3 regions of the Eionea flava genome follow, and region 3 is predicted to be linked to each of the others. Evidence: predicted binding sites of a transcription regulator. Region 3 holds the regulator's gene; each other region holds the start of a gene.
What was found. Region 3 encodes LexA, which represses DNA repair genes until DNA is damaged. Its sites were predicted from a motif close to ACTGTNTNTANANACAGT; they were not measured.
Positions count from the first base shown of each region.

Region 1: a site for LexA is predicted at 2,063-2,080, ahead of ACZ5O6_RS01200 (putative DNA modification/repair radical SAM protein). Genes of this name have one in related genera too.
Region 2: a site for LexA is predicted at 1,790-1,807, ahead of dinB (DNA polymerase IV). Genes of this name have one in related genera too.

Region 1 is NZ_AP036018.1:265,034-270,389, forward strand. Features, by position in the region: gene rsgA (small ribosomal subunit biogenesis GTPase RsgA) at 1-323, opposite strand, end outside; gene orn (oligoribonuclease) at 475-1,017, shown strand; gene ACZ5O6_RS01195 (SOUL family heme-binding protein) at 1,128-1,829, opposite strand; gene ACZ5O6_RS01200 (putative DNA modification/repair radical SAM protein) at 2,116-3,399, shown strand; gene ACZ5O6_RS01205 (TIGR03915 family putative DNA repair protein) at 3,439-4,320, shown strand; gene ACZ5O6_RS01210 (hypothetical protein) at 4,352-4,864, opposite strand; gene queG (tRNA epoxyqueuosine(34) reductase QueG) at 5,166-5,356, opposite strand, start outside.
Region 2 is NZ_AP036018.1:1,737,138-1,742,493, forward strand. Features, by position in the region: gene ACZ5O6_RS07580 (methyl-accepting chemotaxis protein) at 1-421, shown strand, start outside; gene dinB (DNA polymerase IV) at 599-1,654, opposite strand; gene ACZ5O6_RS07590 (hypothetical protein) at 2,031-2,456, shown strand; gene ACZ5O6_RS07595 (hypothetical protein) at 2,704-3,456, shown strand; gene ACZ5O6_RS07600 (hypothetical protein) at 3,615-4,301, opposite strand; gene glpE (thiosulfate sulfurtransferase GlpE) at 4,427-4,729, shown strand; gene ACZ5O6_RS07610 (cyclic nucleotide-binding domain-containing protein) at 4,761-5,356, opposite strand, start outside.
Region 3 is NZ_AP036018.1:1,440,423-1,445,778, forward strand. Features, by position in the region: gene ACZ5O6_RS06330 (S-methyl-5'-thioinosine phosphorylase) at 1-371, opposite strand, end outside; gene ACZ5O6_RS06335 (hypoxanthine-guanine phosphoribosyltransferase) at 409-945, opposite strand; gene nagZ (beta-N-acetylhexosaminidase) at 981-2,021, opposite strand; gene lexA (transcriptional repressor LexA) at 2,348-2,962, shown strand; gene ACZ5O6_RS06350 (hypothetical protein) at 3,044-3,514, shown strand; gene topA (type I DNA topoisomerase) at 3,634-5,356, opposite strand, start outside.

The sequences.
Region 1 (5,356 bases), 1.2 Mb from region 3:
ACAGCGACGACGACACCGGTTGGATCTGCATCTCGCCAAACGACATGATCTCCGGTCACGAGTGAACCCAAATGTGTACGCATATGACAGCGTTTCTTGGGGAGTAGCGAGTGCTCTGTAATCCCCTCTGACAGGGAGAGCGTTTGAATTTCAACTTGAGTGCCGTAGTGAGCAATCACTAAGCCTTCCTGTTCGGGGCCTAAGTGGCCGTCTTCTTCTTTGGTGTCAATCTGTGCATTTTTACGTTCGGCACGTTCGGCACGTTCTTGTTGAACCTTCTCTATACGCCATGCCTGCTTTCTAGTTAGTTTGCGCTTACTCATAAAAAAGCTCGATCATGGCGAACTCGGCTACAGCGAATGGAGTACGTTGAATGTTATCAAGAGAATCATTGGTAATAGGTTCAACTGGATTTATAAGCATATATCGGTAACATGGTAATGAAGTAAACACTGCACAGGATGATACGCGAATATGCTACACGAAGATAACCTGATTTGGATTGACCTAGAAATGACCGGGCTATACCCCAACGATGATGTCATCATAGAAATTGCCACTATCGTTACTGATAGCAATCTCAATGTACTGGCAGAAGGCCCAATGCTAGCCGTTCATCAATCGAATGAACGTTTAGCCGCCATGGATGAGTGGAATACGAACCAGCATGGAAAATCAGGCCTGACCGAGCGTGTACGTAATAGCACCATTACCGAAGCTGACGCAGAACAACAAACCATCGCTTTTCTTAAACAATGGGTGCCGGCAGGCAAATCCCCCATGGCGGGTAACTCGATCTGCCAAGATCGACGTTTTCTTGCCAACTACATGCCCGAGTTAGAAAATTATTTTCACTACCGTAACTTAGATGTCAGCAGTGTGAAAGAACTCGCACGCCGCTGGAAACCTGAGGCTCTCAATGGCTTTAAAAAATCTGGCGCGCACTTAGCAATGGATGATATTCGCGATTCTATTAACGAGTTAAAACACTACCGAGAAACATTTTTTGCCGTGTAATTGTTGGCAGGCAAATCGGAATACTACCCCGGTTGCCTTCATTGCTTGCAACCTTTGCGGCATTGGGCAAGCGAGTGGTAATGGCGAATTGAGATTTGCTTAAATCCGTTTTAACGACTGGGTTCGTACCTCACGATCACTTCATTGCGACGTAGAAAAGGCAGTGCCCATGGTGGGTTGTAGCGTGCGAGTGCCGGAGTGCTTATTGGAGTGATATTTTTTTCGGCGAGCCATGCTATCAAGCGTTCTGTTTTTTCGGCGACTTTTTTCTCTCCGGTAAAGCCAGAGAACCGCAGTGTTGCATAATAGGTTTCAGGTATTTCTGTGAGCATAACGGCTGGATTATTTGGAATGGGGAGGCTTGTCATGGTGTATTTACTTGGCATCACAAAATGTACCCGCCACTGTTGATCTACGCTTTCTGATATGAGCTTAACGGTCACCGGTGCTGTCATATCGATAGCGGAGGACGCAGAGTGATTGGCATCACTGTGGCGGGTGATTGTGACGGGTGCAGTCATGCTAATGGTCGTGTTGTTTGTATCCTCTTCGGTAGTTGATTCCTCTTTAGTTCCATTTTCGTTAGAAAATCGCACGGTGTTATTACCAAAAATATAATCTGCAATAAGTTTAAAGCCTTTGTTGCTGGCCTTATCCATATCCCCTGATACGGTGGCTTCGGCAATAATCATGGGTGCGTAACGGCGCAATTCGATATTTTCATCAGTGCCTAACACGGTGTACTGTGGTTCTTCTATTGCCATTGCCTTGCCTGTCGATAATAGTCCAAATAGAAAGCAGGATAGAATCATTATCGGGCTTACCTTAGTTTCTCGTTTCCCTGCTTTTTTCTCTTTTCTGCCGTTGTGTATCTCGCGGTATGAGCCTGTGGTGATCATAGGTGTTCTACTCCGATGCTCTAAGCATTTTCAAGTGGCTTTTTACCTAGTTTCTTTGAGTTGCTTGCTTAAACTATTTGCTTTTACGTAAATACTTCTCAAATAGCTGATGATTGAGCGAACGAAGGTATTTACTTGACTAAAATACTGTATATAACCACAGTTATTGGTCAGTTTAGTCAATAATGAGCAGTCAGCCATGAAACTACAACAAAAACTCGCGATTTTGGCCGATGCTGCGAAGTACGACGCGTCTTGTGCCAGTAGCGGTTCGACGAGTAAAAATTCGCGTAAAGGTAAAGGCGTTGGTTCAACCTCCAGTGGTATGGGTATTTGTCACAGCTATACACCTGATGGCCGCTGTGTATCTCTTCTAAAAATTCTACTGACTAATTTTTGTATTTATGAGTGTAGTTACTGTATTAATCGTGCCTCAAGCCCTGTTGAGCGCGCGCGTTTCACGGTCGACGAGGTGGTTAACCTCACTATTGATTTCTATAAACGCAATTATATAGAAGGGCTATTTTTAAGTTCTGGCATCATTCAATCGTCCGACTACACCATGGAGCAATTGGTGAGTGTGGCGCGTGAGTTGCGAAAAACGCATGATTTTCGTGGGTACATACACTTAAAAACTATTCCCGATGCCAGCCCCGAACTCCTGCGTATGGCGGGTTTGTACGCTGACCGTTTAAGCATTAATGTCGAGTTACCTTCTAAGCAATCATTGGCGCTGTATGCACCCGAGAAAAATCCGGTGACTATCAAGCAGTCAATGGGTACGTTGCGTGATCATATTGATGAATCAAAAGAGAGTCGTAAAAAGAGTAAGATAATCACATCAGCCCCTCATCGTAAACGTAAACCCTCTTCTCAATTTATGTATTCGCCTGCAGGGCAGAGTACTCAAATGATTGTAGGGGCAGACCAATCGTCTGATGCAAAAATTTTAACATTAGCCAATAATTTATACGGCAAATATCACATGCGCCGTGTGTATTATTCGGCGTTTAGTCCTATCCCACATGCTGCGCATCAACTGCCCGCGCAGTCACCCCCTCTATTGCGTGAGCATCGTCTTTATCAAGCCGATTGGTTACTGCGCTTTTATGGTTTTGATGTGTCAGAAATTGCTTCTACGGGGGCGTCTGCTAATGACGGTATGTTGGATTTAGATGTTGATCCTAAGTTAGCGTGGGCTTTGCGTAATCGTCATATTTTTCCGGTTAATATTAATACTGCACCACGGGAAATGTTATTACGTGTCCCCGGTATTGGTGCGATTGGTGCGCATAAAATTATTCAGTCCCGTCGTTTTAAAAAATTACGGATAGCCGATATTGCTAAATGCGGTTTATCGATTAAAAAAATTGAGCCATTTATCGAGGCGGCCGATAATAATTCGGCAAGCCACCTCTTAGAAGACGACAATCTAAAACAGTATTTTATGAAAAAAGAATCCGCTCAAATGGCACTGTTTTAGATATGGAGATATTCATCACGGCGAGTCATTCGATATATTATGATCGCAATTAAAGTCGATACATTACATGAATGGCGCATGCAGGCCCGTGAACTATTAAAACGCGGAATTATGCCGCAAGATGTTGCGTGGGAGAATAAACAGCAAAGCCTATTATTAGGTGCCGACCAACAGCAGTTAATTAATCAGCCGATTATTCATCAACAATTGGCGATACCGTCAGCCTTTTTCAATCTAGCTAACAATGTGGCCTGCTTTCGCGATGATCGTAAGTGGAGCTTGCTTTACAGTGTGGCGTGGCGGCTATTATTTGAAGATAAACAACTACTGGGAATGGCGATCGATAAACAGGTGTCAGAATTGCTTGCGATGCAGAAATCAGTAGCAAGAGATAAACATAAAATGGCGGCTTTTGTACGCTTTAAACGTGTTGATGTATTAGAGCACGAACCTGCTCAGCAAGGTGATAATTACGCGCATTATGTTGCATGGTTTGAGCCTGAACATCTCATCGTTATGGATAAATCCCCTTTTTTTGTTCGTCGCTTTAGTAATATGAGTTGGTCAATACTAACTCCAGATCTTTGTGCTCACTGGGATCAGCGAGAACTCACGTTTACTCAAGGTATCTCTCGACCACCGAGTATTGCTGATGATTTGGAAAAACTATGGCTGACCTATTATCAACATATCTTTAACCCCGCACGGGTGAAGGTAAAAGCAATGCAATCTGAAATGCCTAAAAAATATTGGAAAAACTTGCCGGAATCTCATCTGATTAAATCATTACTCAGAGACGCAAGTTATCAAGAAATGGCAATGCTAGACAATGTTTGTGATGAAGATAAAAACCAAATTACTGAATCATTGTTTGTGAAAGAAAAGCAAGCCGAATTGCATCGAAAACGTCAGTCTTCATAGTGTTGCGAGCGGATAGAGAAGAAATTTTTATCTAGCTTATTTTGCAACGTTGAATTAATAGGTTGATTAAGGTTTGCGTTTGATTCGGCTCTGTTTTTAAAGGTAAAGGGATCCAGCTGATGTTATTTTCTTCACTATTTCCGTTTTTTTTCTGAGAAATTTGATAGATCTCTTTTTTACTTTCGCTAGTTTTTAATACGACTTTTGTTTTCGAGCTATTAACAGTGACGGAGGTAATCGACTTTAAAGGTATAGAATATTGGGTGGTTGATACAGGGCTTGCAGTATTACCAATGATGCTCTCTTTGGTCACGTAAACATTGCACTGCTCGTAACTGTAGGCATAACGTAATTTTTTTGCGCTACGATGAAGTGATTGATACTGTGTTAAATTTTGAAATATTAATTTTGCGGTATCACTATTCGACACGCTGTTGGCTAAAGCGTTGGTAGATAATGCATAACAAGACACCATCACTGCTTGTGAGATTACACGAGTGATTGTGACATGTGGCGTGTTAGGTTTTTTTCGAGGGGACATCATATCGCAGTGGCTCATCGCTAAGTAAATGTGAGGGCGCGATAGTACCGGCTTGCTTACATTTCGTTAACTAAAAGCCAATAACACTTATTTATGTTCAAATAGTGTTCGATTTAATATTTTGATGGTAAATCGATGATTTTTGACGAAGATACTGCTATTTTTATTTTTGTGACGCTCGTCACACTTTTTTGCACCTCTCAACACTTAAGTAATGCTTATGTATGGGCGTCGATATAACGATATTGTATAAGCTTTATGAGGGGCTACTAACGCTTACTGGTCAAGTCTTGTGGCGAGTTATTTAGGTGTTTTTCGTTTGTCGCTTGATTTTACGTTTACTTTTTCGTGGGCTGTTTTGTCGTTGTATGGCCCATTCGATATGTTCTTGTACCATCTCCGATGGAAAATTTTTGCGTTGTTCTAGCGCTTGTTTGGCTTGATCCGATTTAGGTGCGTTGCCTAAACCTATGGCTAAATTACGTAGCCAGCGTT
Region 2 (5,356 bases), 300 kb from region 3:
AGTTGCCGACGAGGTAAGAGCACTAGCTAGCCGCACACAAGAATCTACCCTTGAAATTAATAGCATTATTGAAAAGCTACAGCAAAATGCCAATACTGCCGTTAATGTAATGAACAATGGACACGATGCCGTTAACAGCTGTGTTGAAGAAGCTGAGAAAGCACAAGAGGCATTACAGTCAATTCAAACGCAGATTAGCGACATTAATGCCATGAATTTACGCATCGCCACTAGTGCCGAAGAACAAAGCGCCGTAAGTGAAACGGTGAAAGGAAATGTAGAAGAAATCGCCCAAATTTCTACTAAAAACAATGAAGGCGCAACAATGGCTATCGAAAAAACCCGAGAAATGTCTGCCTCTATAGATACATTAAATGACGCTGTAGGCCAGTTTAGTATTGATGAGTGTGATATTCGATAACTCATTACAAGTAGACTTGATTTATTAGTTCTTAAAGAGATAGCTATCCAGGATATTGTGACCTCTCAATGTTTTTACTAACATAAGAGAGGCCGCAATATAGCAACAATGCTTTACACAAAGTCGGTACACTTAAATGCCCCTCTTTAGCGTCACTGGCATAAACTCAAACAAGTGTTAATCAAACAGTTTTAATTGATCATACCCAGTAGTACCTGCTGAGAAACGAACACCTATACCCAGTAATCTGATGGCTTTTTTATATCTTTGCCAGCCTTGTTTAAACAAAGATTGACACAATTCAATCGATAATTGTTGGCTTTGTATTTCTATTGACGTTTTAGAGAAATCATCAAATGTGATTTTAATGAAGACTTTAACAAAGTGCTGCTGATCATTAGGAAGGCGCTCAATACGTGTTAATAACCGTTCTCGTAATTGACCTATCTCATTCAAGCTATTTATCCATTGAATATTACTCTCTAGCGTTTTCTCAACACTAAGAGACTTTCTATCTGGATTTGGGTTTACACTACGATCATCAATTCCCTGAGATAAATCATAAAGGCGCTGACCAAACTTACCCAATACCTGAGTAAGAGCAGGTATTTGATAATGGACAATATCCGAGCACTGATAGATTCCCATATTATTTAATTTTGCTAGGGTCTTTTTACCCACACCAGATATACAGCTCACGGGTAAATTTTTCATAAAAAAAGGAATGCGTGATGGTTCTATCACTGTCAATCCATCAGGCTTCTTCCACTCACTCGCAACTTTAGCCAAAAATTTATTAGAGGATACCCCTGCTGATATAGTAATGCCCACTTCTGATCTTACCCGTTGGCGAATCTCTTTAGCTATTAACGTTGCACTCCCGTTACATTTTCCACTTGCTGAAACATCTAAAAATGCTTCATCCAGTGATAGACTCTCTACAAGATGCGTATAATCCTTGAATATTGATATTAGCTGTTGAGCCGCCGCACGATATTTTTCCATATTATGCGGAACAATGTGTAAATGTGGGCATAATTTTTTTGCATAGGCAGAGGCTATAGCTGATCGAACACCGAATATTCTTGCCTCATAATTACAGGTTGCAATCACCCCTCGGCGTGAAGGGTCACCACCAACAGCTAAAGGAATCCCCCTGAGGGAAGCATGATCTCGCATCTCTATAGCCGCAAAAAAACAATCAGCATCGCAGTGAATAATTTTTCGTTGCAAAAAATATTTTCTCCTACTAGTTTGTTACCTTATTTCTACTCCACTAAAAATGGAATCTAGTGATCGAATACCATTTATTGATGCCATTATTTAAAAATAGAACTAAGTATAAAGTCACAAATGGCCCACATGAAAACTGTATATAAAAACAGTGTAATTTATCATGGCGTATAGTAGAAGAGCCAATTACACTGAGCCCTTAAAAACAATTAATCTTATTTAAGAAATACCTGACTAAATCTGAATTCAGCCTTCTTTAAAGTAAAGTGGGCCGTTATCAAGAAAAATGATTTTAATAATAGAAAAAGCCGTAATAACTTGATCAGAGATCACTTAAATATCTCGTTTAAAACAGTAACCAAGGAGTACTAGCGAAATGACCGACACTACCAACGTGAATACATGGAGCCCTGAACAATCTACACAAGCAAGTACAAATAAGTACTGCATAAAGAATGACTTTTTATTACGTACCATTAACTTTATGCTGGATAAAAACGGCTGTGACATTCGTTCCTTTTTAACACCTCAGGAGCAAGAACAGCACCGTGCCATCATGCAGCAACCTAAGGCGCTCTGGATAACTATCAGTGAAGGCTTATCTAACGAAGCGATTATCGCACTCATTAAATTTTTTACATTAGCTGAAATGCAATACTCCCAATGGCGAGCTGATGAGTTATCCCCTGTTATTGGCCTGACAAGAGGTTTAAAAAAAAAGGGCGAAAAGATAGACCGCGAATTACTTACGTGGATAAAAAAAGAAAGTGATAATAAGTTTTTACCTAATGGTCCATTATGAAACGATAAGTAAACAATGAATTCTTTGCACGTTTAGGTAAATTTTTCAAAAAGTACTAAAATTTATTCATTACAAAGCCTAGTTTTGATATTTATTCACCAAAAACATGTTTTTTTTATCAAAAAAACGAAAAAAACGAAAAAAACGATGAATTTTTCTTGCAAAATATTTATTCTGCTATTATTAGCTGTATAATTCGCGTTGTTCAGAATTTATCATTAATACAACCCAACATAGGAAATTTTCCATGGCCGTATCTAAAAAAGCAGCTGATCCTGTAAAAGAAATTGCATCATCTATCGCTAAACTAGAAAAACAACTAGCTTCTGCACAACAGAAACAATTAGCTTCGCTAAAGAAAGAAATTACAAAAAATTCTAAATCTGTTGCTGATGCGACCAAAAAATCAAAAGCAGCGGCTGCAAAAGTGAGTGCACTCGCTAAAAAGAAAAAAACAGCGGCTACAGCTAAACAAGCCATCGTCGCTAAAAAGGCTGTCGTTGCAGCTAAAGCGAATACCGAACAAGCAAAAGCTGCTCTTGCTAAAGCTAAAACTGACCTACAATCACTGTCTGCAGAAATAAAAGAAGCTGATGCAATTAACAAATCTGTCGCTAAAGCTAAAGCAGCCCTAGCTAAGAAGAAAGCTGCAGCAGAGAAGAAAGCTGTAGCAAAAGCCAAAGTAGCGGCTAAAAAAGCAGCGGCACGTGAAAAGGTAGCTGCCAAGAAAGCTGCTGCTAAGGCCAAATTAGCAGCAAAAAAAGCAGCGGCTAAAGCTAAGATAAAAGCTAAGAAAGCAGCAGCTAAAGCCAAAGCAGCCGCTAAAGCCAAAGCAGCGAAAGAAAAGGCAGCCGCTAAAAAAGTAGCCGCTAAAGCTAAAGCAGCAGCAAAAAAGCTAGCCGCTAAAAGCAAAGCTAAAAAGGCGGTCAAAAAACCTGTAAAGAAAACCGCTAAAAAAGCAGCTAAGAAAACAGTAAAGAAAGCATCTAAAAAGAAATAACGATTAAGCAAGTTCTAAAAAACCGCGTTTATATCACCATATAGACGCGGTTTTTTTATGTTTTTCATATACTTACAGAGTCATGAAAGCCAATGCCAACTTACTAATCATTAGCTATTTAGACAATACGTACAACAAACAAGCAATCACTAGAAATACTACAAAGGGCGAATAGAAACATTACATTTTTCTAGGTTATGTATACTTGCCGTTGCCAAATAATTTAATACCGTTTTTTTTGAGCTTAATGTTTGAAACTCAATATAATAGATATATTCACCCACTTCATTGACATCTGGCTCTGGTGGCATTTCAGAGATTACCTTGGCATTAGTAAATAAATTGGCTTTTCGGGTAAATACCTCCTCACATATCCCCCAGTACTGCTCTTTTTCTTTCTCTTTTCTTAACTTTTCTTTGAGTAATTCAGCTTGTCTCTCAAGCTCTTCTTCTATCTTTTTTTGCTTTATCCACTCTTCTAAAGAGTTTGTTACATGTAATGTGTGCGCATTAACATTAAGGGTAAACAGGCGCCTTTCTTGTGTCCTACAGCGAAACGTAAAGATAATATTTCGCATCGAGGATTCACTTTCATTTAAGGAGCCATCGATAAATTGATAACAATAATCATTGTTATGGGCTTTATCGGCGGCAGTCAACATTTCGGGGTAATACTGCTGGTAAGAAATAGGGAGCCAAAGCCGCTTTTGCTTTATTTGTTCATCTTGAGAATCATTAGTTTCTGCTATTGCCTGCTGGGGCAATGCGAACAATAATAAGTACGCATATAGTACGATAGAATGAGTAATACGCTGTGTTAAACAACTAAAATAAACAACAATCACAAGTAACTACACCACTTCGGTTAGATATAACTATCATTGAGTATAGAAGTGATTCGTAAATTTAGCGCTTTTCCTTATTATTGATCGCTAAAAGAACCTACAAATAATCTGAAATCGGTCTCACCATGAATAAGCACTTCGCCAATATCGACCAAACTGGAGCCATCAAGCTACTAAAAAATATAACTATAATTGATATACGTGACCAACACAGTTATCTCACGGGACATATCGAAGGCGCCCTGCATATTACGGATAAAAATATTGATTTATTTGTACAAAATACTGAATTTGATCAAACTATTCTGGTTTATTGTTATCACGGTCACAGCAGCCAGCATGCTGCTGGGTTTTTATATGAACAAGGGTTTGAAACAGTGTATAGCTTGATTGGAGGGTATGATGCTTGGCAAATAAAAGGTGAGTAACACTCACCTTTTATTTGATAATAATAAGCGCTTAGAGGTTAAGATCTGGAGACGGTATTTCGCCATCAGCAAAATGCAGACTACCAAAGCTCGCATTCCATTTTAACAGCAGTTGAGATAAGTCAACGACCTGCTTAAACAATGCACGTAATTCTTGCTCGCCATCTTTAGGACCAGTATACAGAGTGATCCCTCGGTGTTGGTCTGCCAGTGGATGACTACGATACTTTGATCGATACATTTCTAGCTTCCAGCGCACGCTGTGTATAGCATGGCGATAATATTCTAACTTTGTTGCTAAAGAAATACGGCTATAGTCAGTGAGCTCACCAAACATACCAAAATCGGTGCCGAATAAAATAGCTTCTCGGCAATTTTCATCGACATGAACATCTGCCGTTCTTGGCATTTCTAAATAAACTGACAGATCACCTAATACCTCACCGGGGGTTATGTAATTGACATGATGCCCCTCACCCTCATTGGTATTGTCATTAGGTAGCGAAACGATAAGCTGACCTTTAACAATAAAATAACTCCACGTATCTAAATCGCCTTTTGATATAACTTTTTCACCGGACGTAAAATGAATAATACGCGAGAAACTCATTAACTTAGTGAATTGCT
Region 3 (5,356 bases):
TGCATCACATCATTATTGCCATCATAAAAGGTGTGTTCACGACCAGAGGTGTAATCAATAATTTGGTGTGGCACGACCAATGTACGAGGAGGCATGTCGTCGTTGATCCCCCCTACAACATTACAAGCAATAATTTTTGTAATCCCTAAAGATTTAAGCAGCCATAGGTTTGCTCGATAATTCACTTGATGTGGCGGGTATTGGTGCTGGTCACCGTGACGAGGCAAAAAAATAACTTCTCGGTTATTGATAGAAAAGCTACAAACACCCCGCGAGTGATCTCCGAAAGGTGTTTTTTCTGAAATAGTTCGCGCTTTTCCCAAGGTGGTTAATTGAGTTAAGCCAGAACCACCAATAATTGCAATAGACATAATATCTTCTTAAATAATAATGAGAGAGAATGATGGGTTACAACAAATGATCAGGTACAGCATAAACACCTGGCGCATTGCGATAATACCCTTTGTAGTCTAAACCAAAACCAAATACATAACGGTCTTCAACAGACAGCGCAGAATAATCGACGGTAAAATCATCCACTTTGCGCTGATGGTGCTTTTCTAGTAAAACCGCCGACTTTACTGATAACGCACCTTCATCCTTACAGTAACGAGCAATATGCTTGAGCGTAACACCTTCATCAAAAATATCATCAACGAGCAATACATGTCGCCCCATTAACGACTTATTAGGATGAGCTAGCCAAGCAATCTCACCACCCGCAGTATGCTCGCCGTAACGTGTCGCATGGCAGTAATCTGCTTCTAATAAAAAAGCAAATTTGGGCAGCAAATGCCCCATAGTCACAACAGCACCATTCATCACACCGATAATAAGAGGATTTTTATCGATATAGTCTTGTGAAATAGTAAGAGCCATGGCGTCGAGCGCTTCATTAATTTGTCGAAGATTAAATAACTCTTCCGCCTCTTCTAATAAAGCCATAGATTTTTGCCTTTCTTTTCGCAGTAATAGAGTCATTATGATGCTGTACCGGTTGTCATTGCATTAAGAATGGCCGCGGTTTTTATATAGCGGCTATTAGTTTTTAAAGCGCTTACACTCCAACGCTTGAGGGCTTTCATCTTCATAATACGCTCTCGACTTTGCTCAACATGAGTTAAGGACTGATAGTTTTCAAGAGTGCCTAAAGTACTTAAAGCCCCCTCCCGGTTATTACAAACAAGCACCATGTCACAGCCAGCCTCTAACGCAGAAATAGCACGATCGCCATAGCTACCGGCAACAGCCGCTCCCTCCATAGTGAGATCATCACTAAATACCACACCATCAAAAGCTAGCTTTTGTCGTAAAACATTTTGTAGCCAGTGCGATGAAAAACCGACCGGATGTTTATCAACATTGGGGAAAATAACATGCGCAGGCATCACCGCTTGTAGCTGGGGTAATAAGTCCGCAAATGGAATCAAGTCATGGTGACAAATTTCATCCCAGCTGCGATTATCGATAGGTGAGACAAGATGGCTGTCACCGACTACACTGCCGTGCCCAGGAAAGTGTTTACCCGTCGTTGCCATCCCCGCATCTCTCATGCCACGCATCCAAGCACCGGCAAGCAATGTCACCTCTTCAGGTTTGGGAGAAAAAGAGCGGTCAGCAATAACATCGCACTGCTTATCGTCGACATCTAAAACCGGCGAAAAGCTAATATCTACCCCCACGGATAATAATTCAACAGCCATTAACCACCCACAATTCTCAACCAATGCTAATGCTGCTTGTGAATTCTTACGAAACAGTGGCAAAAAACGCTGCATCGCGGGTAAACGAGTAAAGCCTTCTTTAAAACGCTGTACACGCCCTCCTTCTTGATCGACAGCAATAAGAATATCCGGCCTGCATTGACGAATATCTTTGCTCAATGCTGCTATTTGTTCCGGTGATGAATAATTTCGAGAAAAGTAAATAACACCACCAACGAGAGGGTGCGCAAGTAAATTTTTATCATCACTAGTAAGTGCCGTTCCTTCAATATCAATAATGACTGGGCCAAGAGACATAAAAAACCATTTATTATTTTAGTGGAAAGGAAACATACGTTTCTGCATGCCTAGTGTCAACTGCAATAATAGAGGATTGTAAAGACAGCATTGGCGTTACAGACCGCAAACTGTCTCATACCAATCGGCAACATGTAACGGTTCATATAAAAAGTGCCCAAAGGATAAAAAAATAAAATATTTGCACCCCTGTATAAAACACTGTATAAAGCTAACTACTGTATAAAAAAACATGCACTCATTGATGATTTAGTGCTCAAAAGCATACTGAAATCAATAAGCGTATCGAATAACGGCCTCACAAAACTGTGAACTTGGAGCAACACATGATTAAGCTAACATCTCGACAAGAACAAGTGCTTATGTTGATCAAACAGAATATCGAAGAAACGGGTTACCCCCCTACCCGTGCTGAAATTGCGAAATCATTAGGGTTTAAGTCAGCTAATGCTGCGGAAGAGCATTTGCGAGCATTGGCTCGTAAAGGTGCCATTGAAATGGTGCCCGGTGCATCGCGTGGTATTCGTCTACCCGTAGACGAAACCGCAAACGATCCAGGCATTCCTATTGTTGGGCGGGTAGCAGCGGGTAGCCCCATCCTTGCGGAAGAACATGTGCAAGACCACTGCAGTATTCCTCGTGAGTTTTTTCAGCCGAGTGCCGACTATTTTTTAGAAGTTAACGGTGAAAGCATGATTGACGTCGGTATATTTGACGGAGACTTACTTGCTGTGCATCAAACACAACAAATCAGCAACGGACAGATTGTTGTTGCCCGTATCGGTGAAGAAGTAACAGTGAAACGGTTTCAACGAGAAAACAATAGCAAAATCGTCCACTTAATCGCAGAAAACCCTGAGTTTGAGCCCATCATTGTCGACTTAGAACAAGAGTCTTTCACTATCGAAGGATTAAGTGTTGGCGTTATCAGACGTAGTTAATCGTTAAACCTTATAGGATATTTGCCAAGGAGTGGGAAAAAGTACACAAAGCAGCCGGACATAATACAAGGCGGGAAACCCATGAATTTTGCAGCAGCAACACTAAACACATCGCCAGCTTTTACCCATACAGGCATTTATACTCAACATGTTAATAGCCAAACAGAAGGCGCTTATTCTCGCGGTCAACATAGAGCAATATCCGAAATTATTGTGCCGAATTTTACTGACAACCGCGTCATCACAAACTCGATTGTTGCTTCGCTAACTCAACAACCAAATAAACGATGGATCACATGGATAACCTCAGCGCGAATAGACAAGCAGCAACTGCTATCACTAGGAGCTAATGTTTCTTCTTTACGTATTGTGTACGTTGAAAACCGCGAAGATGCCCGCTGGATTATTTGGCAAGCATTATCACAAGGCACAAGTACACAAGTGATTGCTGAACAAGAATGCTTCTCCGCATCGGATGTATTAGCCATGGAAAGTGCGGCTCAACAAGGCAACTGCAATGGCGTGCTAGTCAGTATCGGACGAGGCAAATAATTGGCGACCTCGTCCAAATAACCTGCTTTTACCCATGATTCTATAGAAACAGCACGTTAACCCACAAAAAGCATCGTTAAGCACGCCTGCTTTTAGTCATTAACTTTATTGGTTAGAGCCTACTTTTTAGGCGCGGCCTTTTTCTTTACTGCGGCCTTCTTTTTAGGGCTTGCTTTCTTTTTAGGCGCAGCCTTACGCTTCACCGGTGCTGCTGTCGCCACCCATTTCCCGCCTTCATAGAAAGCCTTCCACCCGGTTGCCTTACCATCAATCTCTGACTGCACATACTGCTCTTTTGTTTTTCGACTGAAGCGTATTAACGTTGGGTTACCGGCATCGTCTTCCACCGGTGCAGAAAATAAGAAGGCATATTTAGGATCAATTTCGTCCTTATGAGGGATAATTTCTGAGACTAATGGCGCGCGAGTTTCTCTATTTTTGGGAAATTGACTGGCCGCAAGGAATAATCCACTCGCGCCGTCACGTAATATATAAGTATCATCGACTTTGATACAAGCGAGCTCTGGCATAGGCACCGGATCCATCTTGGGTGGCGCAGCCTCACCACTACGTAGCAACTTACGAGTGTTCTTACACTCTTCGTTTGTGCAACCAAAATACTTACCAAAGCGTCCAGTTTTAAGCTGCATGTCATTACCGCACTTATCACATTCAAGCACTGGCCCTTCATAGCCTTTGATTTTAAACGTGCCCGTCTCCACCTCATAACCTGCGCAATCGGGGTTATTACCACAAATGTGCAATTTACGCGTTTCGTCTAACAAGTAGCTATCCATTGCGGTGCCGCAAATACTACAACGGCGTTTATTAATAAGCTGCCTAACCTCAGCTTCTTCAGCTGCCGCTTCATCGCTATCGTTACCCGTATCAACGCTGACAGCCTCATCACCTGAAACTAAGTTCATCGTCGTCTTACAACGTTCTTTTGGCGGTAAGCTATAGCCAGAACACCCCAAAAAGACCCCAGTGCTTGCCGTACGAATTTGCATTGGGCGGCCGCAACTTGTGCAGGGAATATTAGTTTCTGTTGGTGTATTCGCCCGCATACCTGAATCGGCTAATTGTGCTTGCTCTAACTTTTGAACAAAATCTTGATAGAACTGATTGAGCAGGTCACGCCAATGGGTATCGCCATCAGCAACATCATCAAGTGCAGCTTCCATTTTGGCAGTAAAACCATAATCTAGAAGATCACTAAAGTTTTCAACGAGGCGATCAGTGACAATATCCCCCATCTTATCGGCAAAGAATCGACGATTTTCAACATGCGCATAACCACGATCCTGAATAGTCGAGATAATGGAGGCATAGGTCGATGGGCGGCCAATCCCCTGTTTTTCTAATTCTTTCACTAAACTCGCTTCGGTATAGCGTGCCGTCGGTTTGGTAAAATGCTGTTTGGGCTCCAACTGTTTTAAATCTAATACATCGCCTACGGCTACATTGGGTAACAATACATCATCATCTTTTTTACCCGCTGGAGGCTGCACACGCATAAAACCATCAAAACGAATCACTCGACCTCGTGTACGCAACTCAAAATCGCCCGCCTCAATCACAACCGATGTACTAGTAAATTCCGCACGAGTCATTTGGCAAGCAACAAACTGCTGCCAAATTAAAGCATATAAACGCTCTGCATCACGCTCCATACCACTCAACTGAGTTGGCGACACCGTGACATTAGACGGGCGAATAGCTTCGTGAGCCTCTTGCGCCCCTTCTTTGCTGGAGTAATTAATAGCGGATTCAGGTAAATATTTTTTACCATAATTCTCTAAAATATAATCTCGACAGGTTGCCACGGCCTCTTGACTAAGA